2 regions of the Bacillus haimaensis genome follow, and region 2 is predicted to be linked to the other one. Evidence: a T-box and tRNA genes for the amino acid it is inferred to sense, from the RefSeq annotation. Region 2 holds a T-box; the other holds one or more tRNA genes.
What was found. A T-box is a leader RNA that pairs with one kind of tRNA and senses whether it is charged. The one in region 2 lies ahead of leuS (leucine--tRNA ligase), so its partner is inferred to be a tRNA-Leu.
Positions count from the first base shown of each region.

Region 1 (4,411 bases), 1.2 Mb from region 2:
TGATCCAGCCGCACCTTCCGATACGGCTACCTTGTTACGACTTCACCCCAATCATCTGTCCCACCTTAGGCGGCTGGCTCCAAAAGGTTACCCCACCGACTTCGGGTGTTACAAACTCTCGTGGTGTGACGGGCGGTGTGTACAAGGCCCGGGAACGTATTCACCGCGGCATGCTGATCCGCGATTACTAGCGATTCCGGCTTCATGCAGGCGAGTTGCAGCCTGCAATCCGAACTGAGAACGGTTTTATGGGATTGGCTCGACCTCGCGGTTTTGCTGCCCTTTGTACCGTCCATTGTAGCACGTGTGTAGCCCAGGTCATAAGGGGCATGATGATTTGACGTCATCCCCACCTTCCTCCGGTTTGTCACCGGCAGTCACCTTAGAGTGCCCAACCTAATGCTGGCAACTAAGATCAAGGGTTGCGCTCGTTGCGGGACTTAACCCAACATCTCACGACACGAGCTGACGACAACCATGCACCACCTGTCACTCTGTCCCCCGAAGGGGAAAGCCCTATCTCTAGGGTTGTCAGAGGATGTCAAGACCTGGTAAGGTTCTTCGCGTTGCTTCGAATTAAACCACATGCTCCACCGCTTGTGCGGGCCCCCGTCAATTCCTTTGAGTTTCAGTCTTGCGACCGTACTCCCCAGGCGGAGTGCTTAATGCGTTAGCTGCAGCACTAAAGGGCGGAAACCCTCTAACACTTAGCACTCATCGTTTACGGCGTGGACTACCAGGGTATCTAATCCTGTTTGCTCCCCACGCTTTCGCGCCTCAGTGTCAGTTACAGACCAGAAAGTCGCCTTCGCCACTGGTGTTCCTCCAAATCTCTACGCATTTCACCGCTACACTTGGAATTCCACTTTCCTCTTCTGCACTCAAGTTCCCCAGTTTCCAATGACCCTCCACGGTTGAGCCGTGGGCTTTCACATCAGACTTAAGAAACCACCTGCGCGCGCTTTACGCCCAATAATTCCGGATAACGCTTGCCACCTACGTATTACCGCGGCTGCTGGCACGTAGTTAGCCGTGGCTTTCTGGTTAGGTACCGTCAAGGTGCGAGCAGTTACTCTCGCACTTGTTCTTCCCTAACAACAGAGCTTTACGACCCGAAGGCCTTCATCACTCACGCGGCGTTGCTCCATCAGACTTTCGTCCATTGTGGAAGATTCCCTACTGCTGCCTCCCGTAGGAGTCTGGGCCGTGTCTCAGTCCCAGTGTGGCCGATCACCCTCTCAGGTCGGCTACGCATCGTCGCCTTGGTGAGCCGTTACCTCACCAACTAGCTAATGCGCCGCGGGCCCATCCTTAAGTGATAGCCGAAACCATCTTTCAATAAGGAACCAGGAGGTTCCTTATATTATCCGGTATTAGCTCCGGTTTCCCGAAGTTATCCCAGTCTCAAGGGCAGGTTGCCCACGTGTTACTCACCCGTCCGCCGCTGACTTACAAAAGCAAGCTTTTGTAAGTCCGCTCGACTTGCATGTATTAGGCACGCCGCCAGCGTTCATCCTGAGCCAGGATCAAACTCTCCAATAAAGAGTTTGAGCTTATGCTCAAATGTTGACTAGCTTATGTTTCTTTTTCGTTCTTTGTTAATCCCTATAAGATTAACGTGGACGCTGTTGTTTTGTTTAGTTTTCAAAGATCATTTTCAAAATACTGTTGGTGGAGCCTAGCGGGATCGAACCGCTGACCTCCTGCGTGCAAAGCAGGCGCTCTCCCAGCTGAGCTAAGGCCCCAAATATAAAGTTCTACTGGTCGGGAAGACAGGATTCGAACCTGCGACCCCTTGGTCCCAAACCAAGTGCTCTACCAAGCTGAGCTACTCCCCGTAAATGGCGCGCCCGAGAGGACTCGAACCCCTAACCTTTTGATCCGTAGTCAAACGCTCTATCCAATTGAGCTACGGGCGCTAATATATGAAAGTTTTATTTCAATATTGAAAAAACTGTGGTGCCGAGGACCGGAATCGAACCGGTACGGTAGTCACCTACCGCAGGATTTTAAGTCCTGTGCGTCTGCCAGTTCCGCCACCCCGGCAAGTCGTTGGAGCGGAAGACGGGATTCGAACCCGCGACCCCCACCTTGGCAAGGTGGTGTTCTACCACTGAACTACTTCCGCGTTATAAAATTACAATGCGGGTGAAGGGACTCGAACCCCCACGTCAAAGACACTAGATCCTAAGTCTAGCGCGTCTGCCAATTCCGCCACACCCGCATGATAAATGGTGTGCCATGAAGGACTCGAACCTTCGACCCTCTGATTAAAAGTCAGATGCTCTACCGACTGAGCTAATGGCACTAAATGATATATATTTGAGAAAAGTGGTGCCGGCGATAGGAGTCGAACCCACGACCTACTGATTACAAGTCAGTTGCTCTACCAACTGAGCTACACCGGCAAGAAAATATATTCTTTTCACTACGTGAAAAAATCATGGTGGAGGATGACGGGATCGAACCGCCGACCCTCTGCTTGTAAGGCAGATGCTCTCCCAGCTGAGCTAATCCTCCGAATATATATAGCCTGGCAACGTCCTACTCTCACAGGGGGACAGCCCCCAACTACCATTGGCGCTGAAGAGCTTAACTTCCGTGTTCGGTATGGGAACGGGTGTGACCTCTTCGCTATCGCCACCAGACTATTAATATTATATAAACTTTTGAAAGAAAATCAAGCATTATTTGCTATATTCCTTCAAAACTAGATAACGTTTTTCTTACCAAGATTCACAAGTGCCGTTCATTGTTTTTTGGGTTAAGTCCTCGATCGATTAGTATTCGTCAGCTCCACATGTCGCCATGCTTCCACCTCGAACCTATCTACCTGATCATCTTTCAGGGATCTTACTTACCGAAGTAAAAGGAAATCTCATCTTGAGGGGGGCTTCATGCTTAGATGCTTTCAGCACTTATCCCGTCCGCACGTAGCTACCCAGCTATGCCTTTGGCAAGACAACTGGTACACCAGCGGTGCGTCCATCCCGGTCCTCTCGTACTAAGGACAGCTCCTCTCAAATTTCCTGCGCCCACGACGGATAGGGACCGAACTGTCTCACGACGTTCTGAACCCAGCTCGCGTACCGCTTTAATGGGCGAACAGCCCAACCCTTGGGACCGACTACAGCCCCAGGATGCGATGAGCCGACATCGAGGTGCCAAACCTCCCCGTCGATGTGGACTCTTGGGGGAGATAAGCCTGTTATCCCCGGGGTAGCTTTTATCCGTTGAGCGATGGCCCTTCCATGCGGAACCACCGGATCACTAAGCCCGACTTTCGTCCCTGCTCGACTTGTAGGTCTCGCAGTCAAGCTCCCTTGTGCCTTTACACTCTGCGAATGATTTCCAACCATTCTGAGGGAACCTTTGGGCGCCTCCGTTACTCTTTAGGAGGCGACCGCCCCAGTCAAACTGCCCACCTGACACTGTCTCCCAGCCCGATAAGGGCTGCGGGTTAGAATTTCAATACAGCCAGGGTAGTATCCCACCGACGCCTCCACCGAAGCTAGCGCTCCGGCTTCTCAGGCTCCTACCTATCCTGTACAAGCTGTACCAAAATTCAATATCAGGCTACAGTAAAGCTCCACGGGGTCTTTCCGTCCTGTCGCGGGTAACCTGCATCTTCACAGGTACTATAATTTCACCGAGTCTCTGGTTGAGACAGTGCCCAGATCGTTACGCCTTTCGTGCGGGTCGGAACTTACCCGACAAGGAATTTCGCTACCTTAGGACCGTTATAGTTACGGCCGCCGTTTACTGGGGCTTCGGTTCAAAGCTTCGCTTGCGCTAACCTCTCCCCTTAACCTTCCAGCACCGGGCAGGCGTCAGCCCCTATACTTCGCCTTACGGCTTCGCAGAGACCTGTGTTTTTGCTAAACAGTCGCCTGGGCCTATTCACTGCGGCTCTCTCGGGCTTTAACACCCTAACAGAGCACCCCTTCTCCCGAAGTTACGGGGTCATTTTGCCGAGTTCCTTAACCAGAGTTCTCTCGCTCACCTTAGGATTCTCTCCTCGCCTACCTGTGTCGGTTTGCGGTACGGGCACCATACTCCTCGCTAGAGGCTTTTCTTGGCAGTGTGAAATCAGGAACTTCGGTACTATATTTCCCTCGCTGTCACAGCTCAGCCTTAATGAGAAGCGGATTTGCCTACTTCTCAGCCTTGCTGCTTAGACGCACATATCCAACAGTGCGCTTACCCTATCCTTCTGCGTCCCCCCATTGCTCAAACGGAGTGGAGGTGGTACAGGAATATCAACCTGTTATCCATCGCCTACGCCTTTCGGCCTCGGCTTAGGTCCCGACTAACCCTGAGCGGACGAGCCTTCCTCAGGAAACCTTAGGCATTCGGTGGAAGGGATTCTCACCCTTCTTTCGCTACTCATACCGGCATTCTCACTTCTAAG
Region 1 is NZ_CP158164.1:3,885,629-3,890,039, forward strand. Features, by position in the region: rRNA gene ABN702_RS19805 (16S ribosomal RNA) at 1-1,542, opposite strand, end outside; tRNA gene ABN702_RS19810 (tRNA-Ala) at 1,670-1,745, opposite strand; tRNA gene ABN702_RS19815 (tRNA-Pro) at 1,762-1,838, opposite strand; tRNA gene ABN702_RS19820 (tRNA-Arg) at 1,843-1,919, opposite strand; tRNA gene ABN702_RS19825 (tRNA-Leu) at 1,958-2,046, opposite strand; tRNA gene ABN702_RS19830 (tRNA-Gly) at 2,054-2,128, opposite strand; tRNA gene ABN702_RS19835 (tRNA-Leu) at 2,144-2,224, opposite strand; tRNA gene ABN702_RS19840 (tRNA-Lys) at 2,233-2,308, opposite strand; tRNA gene ABN702_RS19845 (tRNA-Thr) at 2,333-2,408, opposite strand; tRNA gene ABN702_RS19850 (tRNA-Val) at 2,445-2,520, opposite strand; rRNA gene rrf (5S ribosomal RNA) at 2,532-2,648, opposite strand; rRNA gene ABN702_RS19860 (23S ribosomal RNA) at 2,761-4,411, opposite strand, start outside.
Region 1: it encodes a tRNA-Leu, which carries the amino acid that the T-box ahead of leuS (leucine--tRNA ligase) is inferred to sense. The anticodon was not compared.

Region 2 (4,411 bases):
GAAGCCCTTCATCGTACAGTTGCCATATCTTCTGGTGCGCTGGATTCTCTTCCGCATAACGGATATGTTGTAACAACCGTCCGTGCAATTTGTGGAGAGACCCATCAGGCTGCTTATGGACCTGTCGCTGCCGTAACGGTAATTGTTCCGTTGATTGGCGTAGCGATTGCAATCGCATTGTTCTCACTTGGACTTGGTATCTAAAAACATTAAGGGAGGGAGCATAATTGGTAAAGGATAAAGTTGTCTTCATCACAGGAGCAGCCCAGGGTATTGGGTATGAAATAGGAAAACAATTCGCAGAAGCTGGCGCAAAAGTTGTGTTGACTGATTTAAATAATGAAACTGTAAAAACTGCAAGCTCTGCCTTAAATGAACAAGGGTTGACGACATTAGGAATCAAGTGTGATGTAACATCTGAAGATGAAATCAAGGAAGCAATTGGTGCTGCCATCAGCGAGTTCGGGAGTATTGATGTATTGATCAACAATGCCGGTCTTCAGTATGTCTCCATGATTGAAGACTTCCCGACGGAAAAATTTGAACTTTTAACGAAAGTGATGCTAGTTGCTCCGTTCGTCGCAACCAAGCATGTCTTTCCGATTATGAAAGAACAGAAATCGGGCCGTATCATCAATATGGCTTCCATCAACGGATTGGTCGGCTTTGCGGGTAAGGCTGCCTATAACAGTGCCAAGCATGGGGTAATCGGATTAACAAAGGTCACTGCTTTGGAGGGGGCTGCGCATGGAATCACCGTGAATGCACTATGTCCAGGGTATGTGGATACCCCGTTGGTACGTAATCAGCTGAAAGATCTGGCTGAGACCAGGGGAGTTCCATTGGAAAATGTATTGGAAGAGGTTATCTATCCTCTTGTCCCACAGCGAAGATTGCTGCAAGTAAAGGAAATTGCAGACTATGCGATGTTTTTATCCAGTGATTCAGCTGGTGGAATTACAGGGCAGGCTGCTGTTATTGACGGAGGGTATACCGTACAATAAAAGAAAACGCCAGGTGCTGCATGGCATCTGGCGTTTTTTGTCGAAATTAAATCAAAATAATTTGATTAATTTAGTTGCATATATTTTCCTCGCGACATATAATCAAAGTAGATAATCAAATAAAATTGATTTAAGGAGAGATCCAGATGAATAACAATCTTTATACATTGGCAAATATGAACCGCCAAAAAATCAACAGCCTAAGAGAAGAACAAATGCTTCATATGGTGGCAAAAGCTTCAAGGGGTGAAAGAAAGACAATCGGAAATGCATTGAAAGCGAGTTTCTTGAAGCTGACAAAAATGCTGAATAACCAACAGGAACCTTGCTGCGTTTGTGAATAAAGAATGCTTTATTAATCAAAAAAAATTGATATTAAAAGGAGTTGATGATGATGTTTTTAATGTTCAAGAAAAAGAAGGATGACTGCTGCAAAGTGGAGATCGTGGAAGTCCAGGAAGAAAAATGCTGCGAGAGCAGCCAAAAGGACTCAAACAACAAAAAAGAGTGCTGCTAACTACTGCTGAGAATAATTAGTTTGAAAAAAGTTCATAATGATTAATGAAAATACCCCTTGAAGTTTTCCAATAAATTCTTTACAATACAGAATAACAACTAAACTTATACGTTGAAAAGGATCAGTAGTGAACGAAACGAGCACAAGAGAGTTGACGGGTGGTGAGAGTCAACAAACGAGCGTTCATGAACTCGCCTTGGAGTAGCAGGTGTGAACCCTTCCTAAGGAAGCTAGTAATATCTCGCCGTATCATCCGCGTTAAGGATTTGAGTGATTATCACATTGGTGGTAATAATCTGGGTGGTACCGCGGTAGGTTATGTATATTCAAACCTCTCGTCCCTTTTATAGGGATGAGGGGTTTTTTGTATTTATTTGAATTAACAGGAGGAAAAGAAGATGTCGTTTCAGCATCAGTCCATTGAACAAAAATGGCAAAAGTATTGGGAAGAAAACAAAACGTTCAAAACACAGGAAGAAAAAGGAAAAGAGAAGTTCTATGCACTAGACATGTTCCCTTATCCATCGGGCGCAGGCTTACACGTTGGTCACCCGGAAGGATATACTGCAACAGACATCCTTTCACGCATGAAGCGTATGCAAGGACAAAACGTCCTGCACCCAATGGGATGGGATGCATTCGGATTACCTGCTGAACAATATGCATTGGATACAGGAAATGATCCTGCAGAGTTCACCGAGCAGAACATCAATACATTCAGAAGACAGATCAAGTCCCTTGGATTCTCCTATGACTGGGATCGTGAAGTGAACACCACAGATCCTGAGTATTATAAATGGACGCAATGGATTTTCTTAAAGCTTTATGAAAAAGGCTTGGCTTATGTGGATGAAGTACCGGTAAACTGGTGCCCGGCATTAGGTACCGTCCTTGCGAATGAAGAAGTAATTGATGGGAAATCCGAGCGTGGCGGACATCCGGTCGAGCGCCGTCCGATGAGACAGTGGATTCTTAGAATTACTGAATATGCGGATCGCCTGCTTGAAGATTTGAATGAATTGGATTGGCCGGAAAGCTTGAAGGATATGCAGCGCAACTGGATCGGTCGTTCGGAAGGAGCCAACGTCCATTTTGCGATTGATGGCACGGATGAGAGCTTTACCGTATTTACGACTCGCCCTGATACTCTGTTTGGTGCAACCTATGCCGTATTGGCACCAGAGCACCCTCTAGTGAAGAAAATTGTAACTGCAGACCAAAAGGACGCAGTAGAAGCTTATATTACAAAGATTCAAAGTAAGAGTGACTTGGAGCGTACAGAGCTTTCCAAGGAAAAAACAGGGGAGTTCACAGGAGCTTATGCTGTAAATCCTGTGAGCGGCGAAAAGCTGCCAATCTGGATAGCGGACTACGTGTTAATGAGCTACGGAACAGGTGCCATCATGGCAGTACCTGCACATGACGAGCGCGACTTTGAGTTTGCGACTAAATTTGAGCTGCCAATCGTCGAAGTGGTTGCAGGTGGAGATGTTACCAAGGAAGCTTACACAGGGGACGGGGAGCACGTAAACTCTGATTTCTTGAACGGACTTGGAAAAGAAGAAGCAATCACCAACATGATCCAGTGGTTGGAATCAAATGAAAAAGGCGAGAAGAAGGTTTCGTACCGTCTTCGTGATTGGCTGTTCAGCCGTCAGCGTTATTGGGGCGAGCCGATTCCTATCATCCATTGGGAAGATGGTACCACAACGGCAGTACCGGAAAGCGAGCTTCCACTTGTTTTACCAAAAACAAAGGAAATCCGTCCATCCGGTACAGGGGAATCTCCACTTGCAGCAATTGAAGATTGGGTGAATGTGGTAGATACTGAAACAGGTAAAAAAGGACGCCGTGAAACAAATACAATGCCACAATGGGGCGGAAGCTGCTGGTACTACCTGCGCTATATCGACCCAACCAACAGTGAGAGATTGGCTGATCCTGAAAAATTGAAAGAGTGGTTACCGGTAGATATTTATATCGGTGGAGCGGAGCACGCGGTTCTTCATTTATTGTATGCTCGTTTCTGGCACAAATTCTTGTACGATATCGGTGTTGTTCCAACGAAAGAGCCATTCCAGAAGCTTTTCAACCAAGGAATGATTTTAGGTGAAAACAACGAGAAAATGAGTAAATCCAAAGGGAATGTAGTAAACCCTGATGAGATCGTCGAGTCTCATGGTGCAGACACATTACGCCTATATGAAATGTTCATGGGACCTTTGGAGGCTTCCATTGCCTGGAGCACAAACGGATTGGACGGCTCCCGCCGCTTCCTTGACCGTGTATGGAGATTGTTTGTCGAAGAGAATGGCAAGATCAGCTCCAAGGTTGTGGAATTAACAGAAGAGGATACATTGGAGAAAACCTATCATGCAACCGTCAAGAAGGTAACCGAGGATTACGAAGGACTTCGTTTCAATACGGCGATCTCGCAAATGATGGTTTTCATCAATGATGCCTACAAAGCGGATGTGATTCCAAAAGAGTATGTGGAAGGATTCGTTAAGCTATTGTCCCCAGTTTGTCCGCACATTGCCGAGGAACTTTGGGAGAAGCTTGGCAATGAAGGAACCATCACATACGAAGCTTGGCCTGTGTTTGATGAAGCAAAGCTAGTCGAGGATGAAGTGGAAATCGTTGTTCAAGTTAACGGTAAGCTGAAAGCGAAACTTTATGTCCCGGCAGATGCAACTCGTGAAAAAATGGAAGAGATCGCAGTTGCTGATGAGACAGTAAAAGAATCCATCGAAGGAAAAACAGTTCGTAAGGTCATTGCGGTACCGGGGAAACTTGTAAATATCGTAGCGAATTGATATTTCTAAAATACAAGCAAGACTGCCGACAATTTGGCAGTCTTGTTTTGTTTTTGATAAAATGAAAGGTATCT
Region 2 is NZ_CP158164.1:515,470-519,880, forward strand. Features, by position in the region: gene ABN702_RS02490 (GntP family permease) at 1-204, shown strand, start outside; gene ABN702_RS02495 (3-hydroxybutyrate dehydrogenase) at 228-1,004, shown strand; gene ABN702_RS02500 (hypothetical protein) at 1,151-1,348, shown strand; gene ABN702_RS02505 (hypothetical protein) at 1,393-1,521, shown strand; T-box leader at 1,624-1,867, shown strand; gene leuS (leucine--tRNA ligase) at 1,920-4,337, shown strand.